One region of the Streptomyces sp. NPDC031479 genome, then DNA from elsewhere that is predicted to be linked to it. Evidence: predicted binding sites of a transcription regulator. Region 1 holds the regulator's gene; the other holds the start of a gene.
What was found. Region 1 encodes HrcA, which represses chaperone genes, less so after heat shock. Its sites were predicted from a motif close to TTNGCACTCNGNNNNNCNGAGTGCNAA; they were not measured.
Positions count from the first base shown of each region.

Region 2: groL (chaperonin GroEL) is a predicted target of HrcA. The motif match lies at 2,628-2,654, and genes of this name have one in related genera.

Region 1 is NZ_JBVIKC010000008.1:78,654-83,437, forward strand. It holds gene ACZ5D2_RS11780 (DUF3097 domain-containing protein) at 1-681, opposite strand, end outside; gene ACZ5D2_RS11785 (MBL fold metallo-hydrolase) at 710-1,441, opposite strand; gene hrcA (heat-inducible transcriptional repressor HrcA) at 1,652-2,668, shown strand; gene dnaJ (molecular chaperone DnaJ) at 2,669-3,805, shown strand; gene ACZ5D2_RS11800 (nitronate monooxygenase) at 3,951-4,784, shown strand, end outside.
Region 2 is NZ_JBVIKC010000015.1:114,601-119,384, reverse strand. It holds gene ACZ5D2_RS19040 (phosphoribosylanthranilate isomerase) at 1-210, opposite strand, end outside; gene groL (chaperonin GroEL) at 876-2,498, opposite strand; gene ACZ5D2_RS19030 (cold-shock protein) at 2,818-3,027, opposite strand; gene ACZ5D2_RS19025 (MoaD/ThiS family protein) at 3,412-3,687, opposite strand; gene thrC (threonine synthase) at 3,722-4,784, opposite strand, start outside.

The DNA.
Region 1 (4,784 bases):
CCAGCCCAGGGCCCGGCAGACGCCCGTCTTCCAGTCCTGGCCGCGCGGCACCTCGGGCCACGCCCGGATGCCCAGCGCGGACGGCTTCACCGCCTGCCAGACGTCCACGTACGGGTGACCCACCACCAGCACGTCCGGGGAGGTGACCGATGCCGCGATCCGGGATTCCTTCGACCCCGGCACCAGGTGGTCCACCAGGACGCCGAGGCGGGCGTCCGGCCCGGGGGCGAACTCCTCCACCACGGCCGCGAGGTCGTCGACGCCCTCCAGGTACTCCACCACCACGCCCTCGATGCGCAGGTCGTCACCCCAGACCCGCTCCACCAGTTCGGCGTCGTGACGGCCCTCCACGTAGATCCGTCCGGCGCGCGCCACCCGGGCCCGCGCCCCCGGGAGGGCCAGCGAGCCCGAGGCCGTACGGGCGGGCGCGGCGGGTGCCCGCGACGGGCGGGTCAGGGTCACCACGGCGCCGTCCAGCACGAAGCCGCGCGGCTCCAGGGGGAAGACCCGGCGCTTGCCGAAACGGTCCTCCAGGGTCACCGTGCCCGCCTCGCACGCCACCACCGCACCGCAGAAGTCGGTGCCCGCCACCTCGACCACCAGATCGGGGTCCGCGGCCACCTCCGGCACGGCCTTGGCACGCTTCCACTGCGGGGTCAGGTCGGGGGAGTACTCGCGCATCCGGCCGACACTAGGAGAACCGCCGCCGTCAGGTCCGCGACACGCCGAACAGGTCCGCCAGTGTGTCGTGTTGGGCACGCACGAAGCCGGCACCGACCACCGCTCCGTGACCCGGCACGTACAGCGCGTCGTCCCCGCCCAGCGCGAGCAGGCGGTCCAGGGCGGCGGGCCACTGCCCGGGCACCGCGTCCGTGCCGGCCTGGGGCTCGCCCGACTCCTCCACCAGGTCCCCGCAGAACACCACCTCCCGCTCGCCCGGCACCAGGACCGTCAGGTCGTGCTGCGAGTGCGCGGGCCCGACGTTGGCCAGCAGTACCTGTACGCCGCCCAGCTCCAGCGTCCACTCGCCCGACACCAGGTGCTCCGGCGCCCGCAGCAGGCCCGCCGCCTCGGCCGCCTCCGCCTCGTCCAGGCCCTGGCTGACCGCGCTCACGCGCAGCTCCTCACGGCCGCCGGGGGTCGCCAGCAGCCGGTCGAGGCCGACCGCCCCGTAGAACCGGGCGCCCTCGAAGGCCGGGCCGCCCAGCACGTGGTCGAAATGTCCGTGTGTGAATGCGATATGGGTCACGCGCCGGCCCGTCAGCCGCTCCGCCTCGGCCCGCACCAGGGCCCCCTCGCGCACGCAGGATCCGGGGTCGATCAGGAGCACCGACTCGTCCCCCACCACCAGTCCCACCGTGCAGTCCCACACCGGGAGCCGCCGCCGGCCGGCCCGCCCGGTCAGCCGTTCCCAGCCCGCCTCTTCCCAACGTACGTCCATGGGGCGACGCTACCCTGGCGGGCCGCCCTTGCCCCCGGTGTACTACCCGGCCGTACACTGACCGGGGGATCTCTGGCACTCGGGCGCTCGGAGTGCCAACCAGGGCCCGGGGGAAGCTCCGGCGGACCGCCGGCGGCGGGCCCGCCGCCCGCGAACCCCACGACCGACCGACGACCGACCGACGACCGACCGCATCCGGAGGTGTGCGCGATGCTCAGTGAACGCAGGCTCGAAGTGCTGCGCGCCATCGTCCAGGACTACGTCGGGACGGAGGAGCCGGTCGGTTCCAAGGCCCTCACCGAGCGCCACCGCCTCGGCGTCTCGCCCGCCACCGTGCGCAACGACATGGCCGTGCTGGAGGAGGAGGGCTACATCGCGCAGCCCCACACCAGCGCCGGCCGGATCCCCACCGACAAGGGCTACCGCCTCTTCGTCGACAAGCTGGCGGGGGTCAAGCCGCTGTCGACGCCCGAGCGGCGGGCCATCCAGAACTTCCTCGACGGCGCCGTCGACCTCGACGACGTGGTCGGCCGCACGGTGCGGCTGCTCGCGCAGCTCACCCGGCAGGTCGCCGTCGTCCAGTACCCCTCGCTGACCCGCTCCACCGTCCGGCACGTCGAGCTGCTGTCGCTGGCCCCGGCCCGGCTGATGCTCGTACTGATCACGGACACCGGGCGGGTCGAGCAGCGGCTCGTCGACACCCAGACGCCCTTCGGTGAGACCTCCCTCGCCGACCTGCGGGCGCGGCTGAACAGCCGGGTCGTCGGCCGTCGGTTCACCGACGTGCCGCAGCTCGTGCAGGACCTTCCGGAGTCGTTCGAGATCGACGACAGGGCGACCGTCAAGGCCGTCCTGGCGACCCTTCTCGAAACGCTGGCCGAGGAGGCGGAGGAGCGGCTGATGATCGGCGGCACCGCCAACCTCACTCGCTTCGGACATGATTTTCCCTTGACGATCAGGCCGGTGCTCGAAGCGCTCGAGGAGCACGTCGTGCTCCTCAAGCTGCTGGGCGAGGCGGGGGAGTCGGGGATGGCCGTACGGATCGGGCACGAGAACGCCTACGAGGGACTCAACTCCACGTCGGTCGTGTCCGTCGGCTACGGTTCGGGCGGCGAAGCAGTCGCCAAACTCGGCGTGGTCGGACCGACCCGCATGGACTACCCCGGAACGATGGGAGCGGTACGCGCAGTGGCACGTTACGTCGGACAGATCCTGGCGGAGTCGTAAGTGGCCACGGACTACTACGCCGTACTCGGCGTACGCCGCGACGCGTCCCAGGATGAGATCAAGAAGGCCTTCCGGCGGCTCGCGCGCGAGCTGCACCCGGACGTCAATCCCGATCCCAAGACGCAAGAGCGCTTCAAGGAGATCAACGCCGCCTACGAGGTCCTCTCGGACCCGCAGAAGAAGCAGGTCTACGACCTCGGCGGCGACCCGCTGTCCTCCTCGGGCGGCGGCGGCGCGGGCGGCTTCGGCGCGGGCGGCTTCGGCAACTTCTCGGACATCATGGACGCCTTCTTCGGCCAGTCCCAGCAGCGCGGCCCGCGCTCGCGGACCCGCCGCGGCCAGGACGCCATGATCCGTCTGGACCTGGAACTGGACGAGGCCGCCTTCGGCACGACCAAGGACATCCAGGTCGACACGGCCGTCGTCTGCACCACCTGCTCGGGCGAGGGCGCCGCCCCCGGCACCTCCGCGCAGACCTGTGACATGTGCCGCGGCCGCGGTGAGGTCTCGCAGGTCACCCGGTCCTTCCTGGGCCAGGTCATGACCTCGCGTCCCTGCCCGCAGTGCCAGGGCTTCGGCACCGTGGTCCCGACCCCGTGCCCCGAGTGCGCGGGCGACGGCCGGGTCCGCTCCCGCCGCAGCCTGACGGTCAAGATCCCCGCCGGTGTCGAGAACGGCACCCGGATCCAGCTCGCGGGTGAGGGCGAGGTCGGCCCCGGCGGCGGCCCCGCCGGCGACCTGTACGTGGAGATCCACGAGCTGCCGCACCCGACCTTCCAGCGGCGCGGGGACGACCTGCACTGCACGGTCACCATCCCCATGACGGCGGCGGCCCTGGGCACCAAGTGCCCGCTGGAGACGCTGGACGGCATGGAGGAGATCGACATCCGGCCCGGCACCCAGTCCGGCCAGGCGATCCCGCTGCACGGGCGGGGCGTCACGCACCTGCGCGGCGGCGGGCGCGGCGACCTGATCGTCCACGTCGAGGTCACCACCCCCGGCAAGCTGGACCCCCAGCAGGAGGACCTGCTGCGCCAGCTCGCGAAGCTGCGTGGCGAGGAGCGCCCGACGGGCCAGTTCGCCCCCGGCCAGCAGGGGCTCTTCAGCCGCCTGAAGGACGCGTTCAACGGCCGCTGACCGGCCCGCGGCAGCACGCAGGAGCCCGGTCCGGGGACGCCCCGGACCGGGCTCCGCGCTTTCCTCGCGGCCGGAGGGAACTGGACTATGCCAGGCGAATTGCCGTGATTCGGTCCGGTGCGCGGGACGTGGCACGATGCAGTCCATGTCCTCCGCGCCGAACGGTCTCCCCCGGTACCCGATCGTGCAGGCTCCCATGGCGGGCGGCGCCTCCTGCCCGCCGCTCGCCGCCGCCGTGTGCGAGGCCGGCGGGCTCGGTTTCCTGGCCGGCGGCTACAAGACCGCCGACGGCATGTACCAGGAGATTAAACAGCTCCGCGGCCTCACCCGACGGCCCTTCGGAGTGAACCTCTTCCTGCCGCAGACCGGGTACGTCGACCCGGCCGCCGTCGAGGCCTACCGCGGCCAGCTGGCCGGCGAGGCGAGCTGGTACGAGGTCTCGCTCGCCGAAGAGGACATCATCGGCACCTGCGACGACGGCTACGAGGCCAAGCTGGCGATCCTGCTGGAGGACCCCGTCCCGGTGGTCTCCTTCGCCTTCGGCTGCCCCGCGCCCACCGTGATCGGGCGCCTGCGCGCCGTCGGCACGCACACCGTCGTCACCGTGACCTCCGCCGACGAGGCCCGCACCGCCCAGGAGGCGGGCGCCGACGCCCTGTGCGTCCAGGGCGTCGAGGCCGGCGGACACCAGGGCACCTTCCGCGACGACCCGCAGACCGACGGCACGGCGGGCGTCGGCCTGCTCGCCCTGGTGGCGCAGGTCCGCGAGGCCGTGGCCCTCCCGATCACCGCCTCGGGCGGGCTGATGCGCGGGGCGCAGATCGCGGCGGTGCTCGCGGCGGGCGCGGAGGCGGCGCAGCTCGGCACGGCCTTCCTGGTCTGCCCGGAGTCCGGGGCGCACCCCCTGCACAAGAAGGCGCTGACGGACCCGCTGTTCGGTCACACGGAACTGACCCGGGCCTTCACCGGCCGCCCCGCC
Region 2 (4,784 bases), on a different contig from region 1:
CACCTCCTCGACGGACTGCCCCCGGAACACCCCGACGGTGAGCACCCCGGCGGGCACCCGCGCGGCCAGCTCGCGCGCCGCGCCCGCCCCGATGGTCCGGGGGCTGCCGGGCGCGAACACGAACCCGACGGCATCGGCCCCGGCCTCCACGGCCACGTCGACGTCGCGGGCCGTCTTGAGCCCGCAGATCTTCACGAAGAGATCGCTCATACCCCCAGTCAACCAAAGCCCCCCGATCGGCGGCGCCCCGTCTCGACACCCGGGCGCGACCCGGCCACGCCCCACTAGGGGGTGTCTGACGCCCAGTGCACGGCCTCGCACGCGGAGGAGAACGGTGACGACCATGACCGAACGGGCCACGCCGATACAGCGGGCGGCACCGCAGACGTTCGAGACGCTCCTGCGCACGGTCGAGGAGATGGACACGCCGGACGGCTTCAAGGCCGAGCTCATCCGCGGGAAGATCATCGTGTCGCCGTGGTCCAGGCTGCGTTACCTACGGGGCATGCGTTCGTTGCGGGAACAGCTCCAGATCCACGCACCCGACCGGCACGTCGCGGAGACCGCGCCCTTCCTCTTCCGCTTCTCGGCAGCGGAGGGCGCCTACGCACCCGGCCTCTTCGTGGCGGACGAATCGGCCTTCGAACCTGGTCGTCACCATGTAGGACTCCGAGATCACCTGCTTCCGGGATCCTTCCCCGCCGGATACCGCTCCCGTAGGACGGTGACCTTCGGCGAGGCCCTGCCCGTACCCCGGCCGTTCGGCTTCGCGATCGACACGAGCGGCTTCCAGGCCACCGGGAAACGCCCGAGGGCGGCACCCCCCGCAGGGAGTGCCGCCCTCGTTCGAGAACAGCCGATCAGCCGGGGGCCGATCAGAAGTCCATGTCACCGCCCGGCATGCCGCCGCCCGCGGGGGCACCGGCCTTCTCGGGCTTGTCGGCGATGACGGCCTCGGTCGTCAGGAACAGCGCGGCGATCGACGCGGCGTTCTGCAGCGCGGAGCGCGTGACCTTCGCCGGGTCGATGATGCCCTCGGCGATCATGTCGACGTACTCGCCGGTGGCGGCGTTCAGACCGTGGCCGACGGCCAGGTTGCGCACCTTCTCCACGACGACGCCACCCTCGAGACCACCGTTGACGGCGATCTGCTTCAGCGGGGCCTCCAGCGCGAGCTTCACGGCGTTGGCGCCGGTCGCCTCGTCACCGGTGAGCTCCAGCTTCTCGAAGACCGAGGAGGCCTGCAGCAGGGCCACGCCACCACCGGCGACGATGCCCTCCTCGACGGCCGCCTTCGCGTTGCGAACGGCGTCCTCGATGCGGTGCTTGCGCTCCTTGAGCTCGACCTCGGTCGCGGCACCGGCCTTGATGACGGCCACGCCGCCGGCCAGCTTCGCGAGGCGCTCCTGGAGCTTCTCGCGGTCGTAGTCCGAGTCGGAGTTGTCGATCTCGGCGCGGATCTGGTTGACGCGGCCCTGGACCTGGTCGCTGTCACCGGCACCGTCGACGATGGTGGTCTCGTCCTTGGTGATGACGACCTTGCGGGCGCGGCCGAGCAGGTCGAGACCGGCGTTCTCCAGCTTGAGGCCGACCTCCTCGGAGATGACCGTGCCGCCCGTGAGGATGGCGATGTCGCCGAGCATGGCCTTGCGGCGGTCACCGAAGCCCGGGGCCTTGACGGCGACGGACTTGAAGGTGCCGCGGATCTTGTTGACGACCAGGGTCGACAGGGCCTCGCCCTCGACGTCCTCGGCGATGATCAGCAGCGGCTTGCCGGACTGCATGACCTTCTCCAGGAGCGGCAGCAGGTCCTTGACCGAGCCGATCTTGGAGTTGACGATCAGGATGTACGGGTCGTCCAGGGACGCCTCCATACGCTCCATGTCGGTCGCGAAGTAGGCCGAGATGTAGCCCTTGTCGAAGCGCATGCCCTCGGTGAGCTCAAGCTCCAGACCGAAGGTCTGCGACTCCTCGACGGTGATGACGCCTTCCTTGCCGACCTTGTCCATGGCCTCGGCGATGAGCTCGCCGATCTGGGTGTCGGCGGCGGAGATGGAGGCCGTGGAAGCGATCTGCTCCTTGGTCTCGACGTCCTTGGCCTGCGCGAGCAGGGCGGCGGAGACGGCCTCGACGGCCTTCTCGATACCGCGCTTGAGGGCCATCGGGTTGGCACCCGCGGCCACGTTGCGCAGACCCTCGCGGACGAGAGCCTGGGCGAGGACGGTGGCGGTGGTCGTACCGTCGCCGGCGACGTCGTCCGTCTTCTTGGCGACTTCCTTGACCAGCTCGGCGCCGATCTTCTCGTACGGGTCCTCGAGCTCGATCTCCTTGGCGATGGAGACACCGTCGTTGGTGATCGTGGGGGCGCCCCACTTCTTCTCAAGGACGACGTTGCGACCCTTGGGGCCAAGGGTGACCTTGACGGCGTCGGCGAGCTGGTTCATGCCACGCTCGAGACCGCGCCGGGCCTCCTCGTTGAACGCAATGATCTTGGCCATCTGAAGTGGTCCTCCCGGACAGGGGTGGATTGCTCCGGACCGCGCCCGCGCCCGCGACGGACGGCCTGCGGAGCCGGCGGTTCCTTCCCGCCGGACCCGTCGGGCCTCACCGACCCGGTCCTCGTCTTAGTAGCACTCTCACCGGGAGAGTGCTAACGCCAATGATTAGCACTCGACCCCCGCGAGTGCAAGCGGCTTCGGGCAATGCCGGGCGGCTTCCGGCCTGGTTCGCGGGGCGACGCACGAGGGGCCCGCATCCCGTGTCCGGGATGTGGGCCCCTCGTGCGTCTGTTGCGTCGGTGGTCGATCGCGCTCGGTCTCAGCCGGCAGCAGCGAGCTTGACCATGTCCGCCTGCGGACCCTTCTGGCCCTGCGAGATCTCGAACTCGACCCGCTGACCCTCTTCAAGGGTGCGGTACCCGTCCATCTGGATGGCGCTGTAGTGGACGAACACATCCGCACCACCGTCGACCGCGATGAAGCCGTAGCCCTTCTCCGCGTTGAACCACTTGACGGTGCCCTGAGCCATGCCTAACTCCCCTATTACTGGCCCTTGCGCGGTACCGCACTTCGCGGTCCCGGGTCAGAACTTGCGCCGGAACGCCTCGACCGGGGCTGAATGTATCCGCACCGCTGCTGTCTGCAACAGGTCAATCCGACGAGAATTCTGGACACGCGGAAACATAGAAATAGAGTGAAAATTTGGCATATGGCCGGGCAACTCGGGCCAGACAATCTTCGCCAAAGCCCCAAAGGGCGCACGCATGTTGACTCAATGTCAACCCTCACGGGGCCGGCTCATATGCGGCGGGCAAGAGCACCGGAGGGGACTTCCCCAACTCTACCGCGCCCAATCAAGCAGAATTGCCCCCTCCGCTTATTAGCGGAGGGGGCAATTCTGCTTTTCGGGGTCTCAGCCGCCCGCGACGGCCGGAATGATCGAGACGCCGGCGCCGTCCGGCGTCGCCGCCTGCAGTCCGCCCTCGAAGCGCACGTCGTCGTCGTTGACGTAGACGTTCACGAAGCGGCGCAGCTTGCCCTGGTCGTCCAGGACGCGCGCGGCGATGCCCGGGTGGTTCTTCTCCAGGGACTCGATGACCTCGGCCAGGGTCGAGCCCTCGGCCGGGACCTCGGCGACGCCGCCGGTGTAGGTGCGCAGGATGGTGGGGATGCGGACGTTGACGCTCATGGCGCTACCGCCTTTCCGGGAGTCGTGGGAAGGGTCAGGCCAGGCCGGCGGCGCGGAACGCGTCCAGGCTCGGGCGGATGGTGGCGGTCTGACCGCTGTCCGCGGCCACCGCCTCCAGGGTCTTGAGGCCGTCACCGGTGTTCAGGATCACGGTGGTCAGCGCCGGGTCGAGCTGCCCGTTCTCGATGAGCTTCTTCGTCACGCCGACGGTCACGCCGCCCGCGGTCTCGGCGAAGATGCCCTCGGTCTGCGCCAGGATCTTGATCGCCTCGACGACCTGGGTGTCGTCGACGTCCTCGACGTAGCCACCGGTGCGGCGGGCGATGTCCAGGACGTACGGGCCGTCCGCCGGGTTGCCGATGGCCAGCGACTTGGCGATGGTGTCCGGCTTCTGCGGGCGGACCACGTCGTGGCCGGCCTTGAAGGCGGTGGAGACCGGGGAGCAGCCCTCGGCCTGGGCGCCGAAGATCTTGTACGGCTTGTCCTCGACCAGGCCGAGCTTGATCAGCTCCTGCAGGCCCTTGTCGATCTTCGTCAGCTGGGAGCCGGACGCGATCGGGATGACGATCTGGTCGGGCAGCCGCCAGCCGAGCTGCTCGCAGATCTCGTACGCCAGGGTCTTGGAGCCCTCGCCGTAGTACGGGCGGAGGTTGACGTTGACGAAGCCCCAGCCCTCGCCCAGCGGGTCGCCGATGAGCTCGGAGCAGAAGCGGTTGACGTCGTCGTAGTTGCCCTCGATGCCGACGAGGTCGCCACCGTAGACACCGGCCATGACGACCTTGCCCTGCTCCAGGTCGTGCGGGATGAACACGCAGGAGCGGAAGCCGGCGCGGGCGGCCGCGGCACCGACGGCGCCGGCCAGGTTGCCGGTGGAGGAGCAGGACAGGGTGGTGAAGCCGAAGGCGCGGGCCGCCTCGACGGCGATGGCCACGACGCGGTCCTTGAAGGAGTGCGTCGGGTTGCCGGAGTCGTCCTTGACGTACAGCTTGCCGGTGACGCCCAGCTCCTTGGCCAGGTTCCGGGCGTCCACGAGCTTGGTGAAGCCGGGGTTCAGGCTGGGCTTGGAGGCCACGTCGGCGGGGACGGGCAGCAGCGGG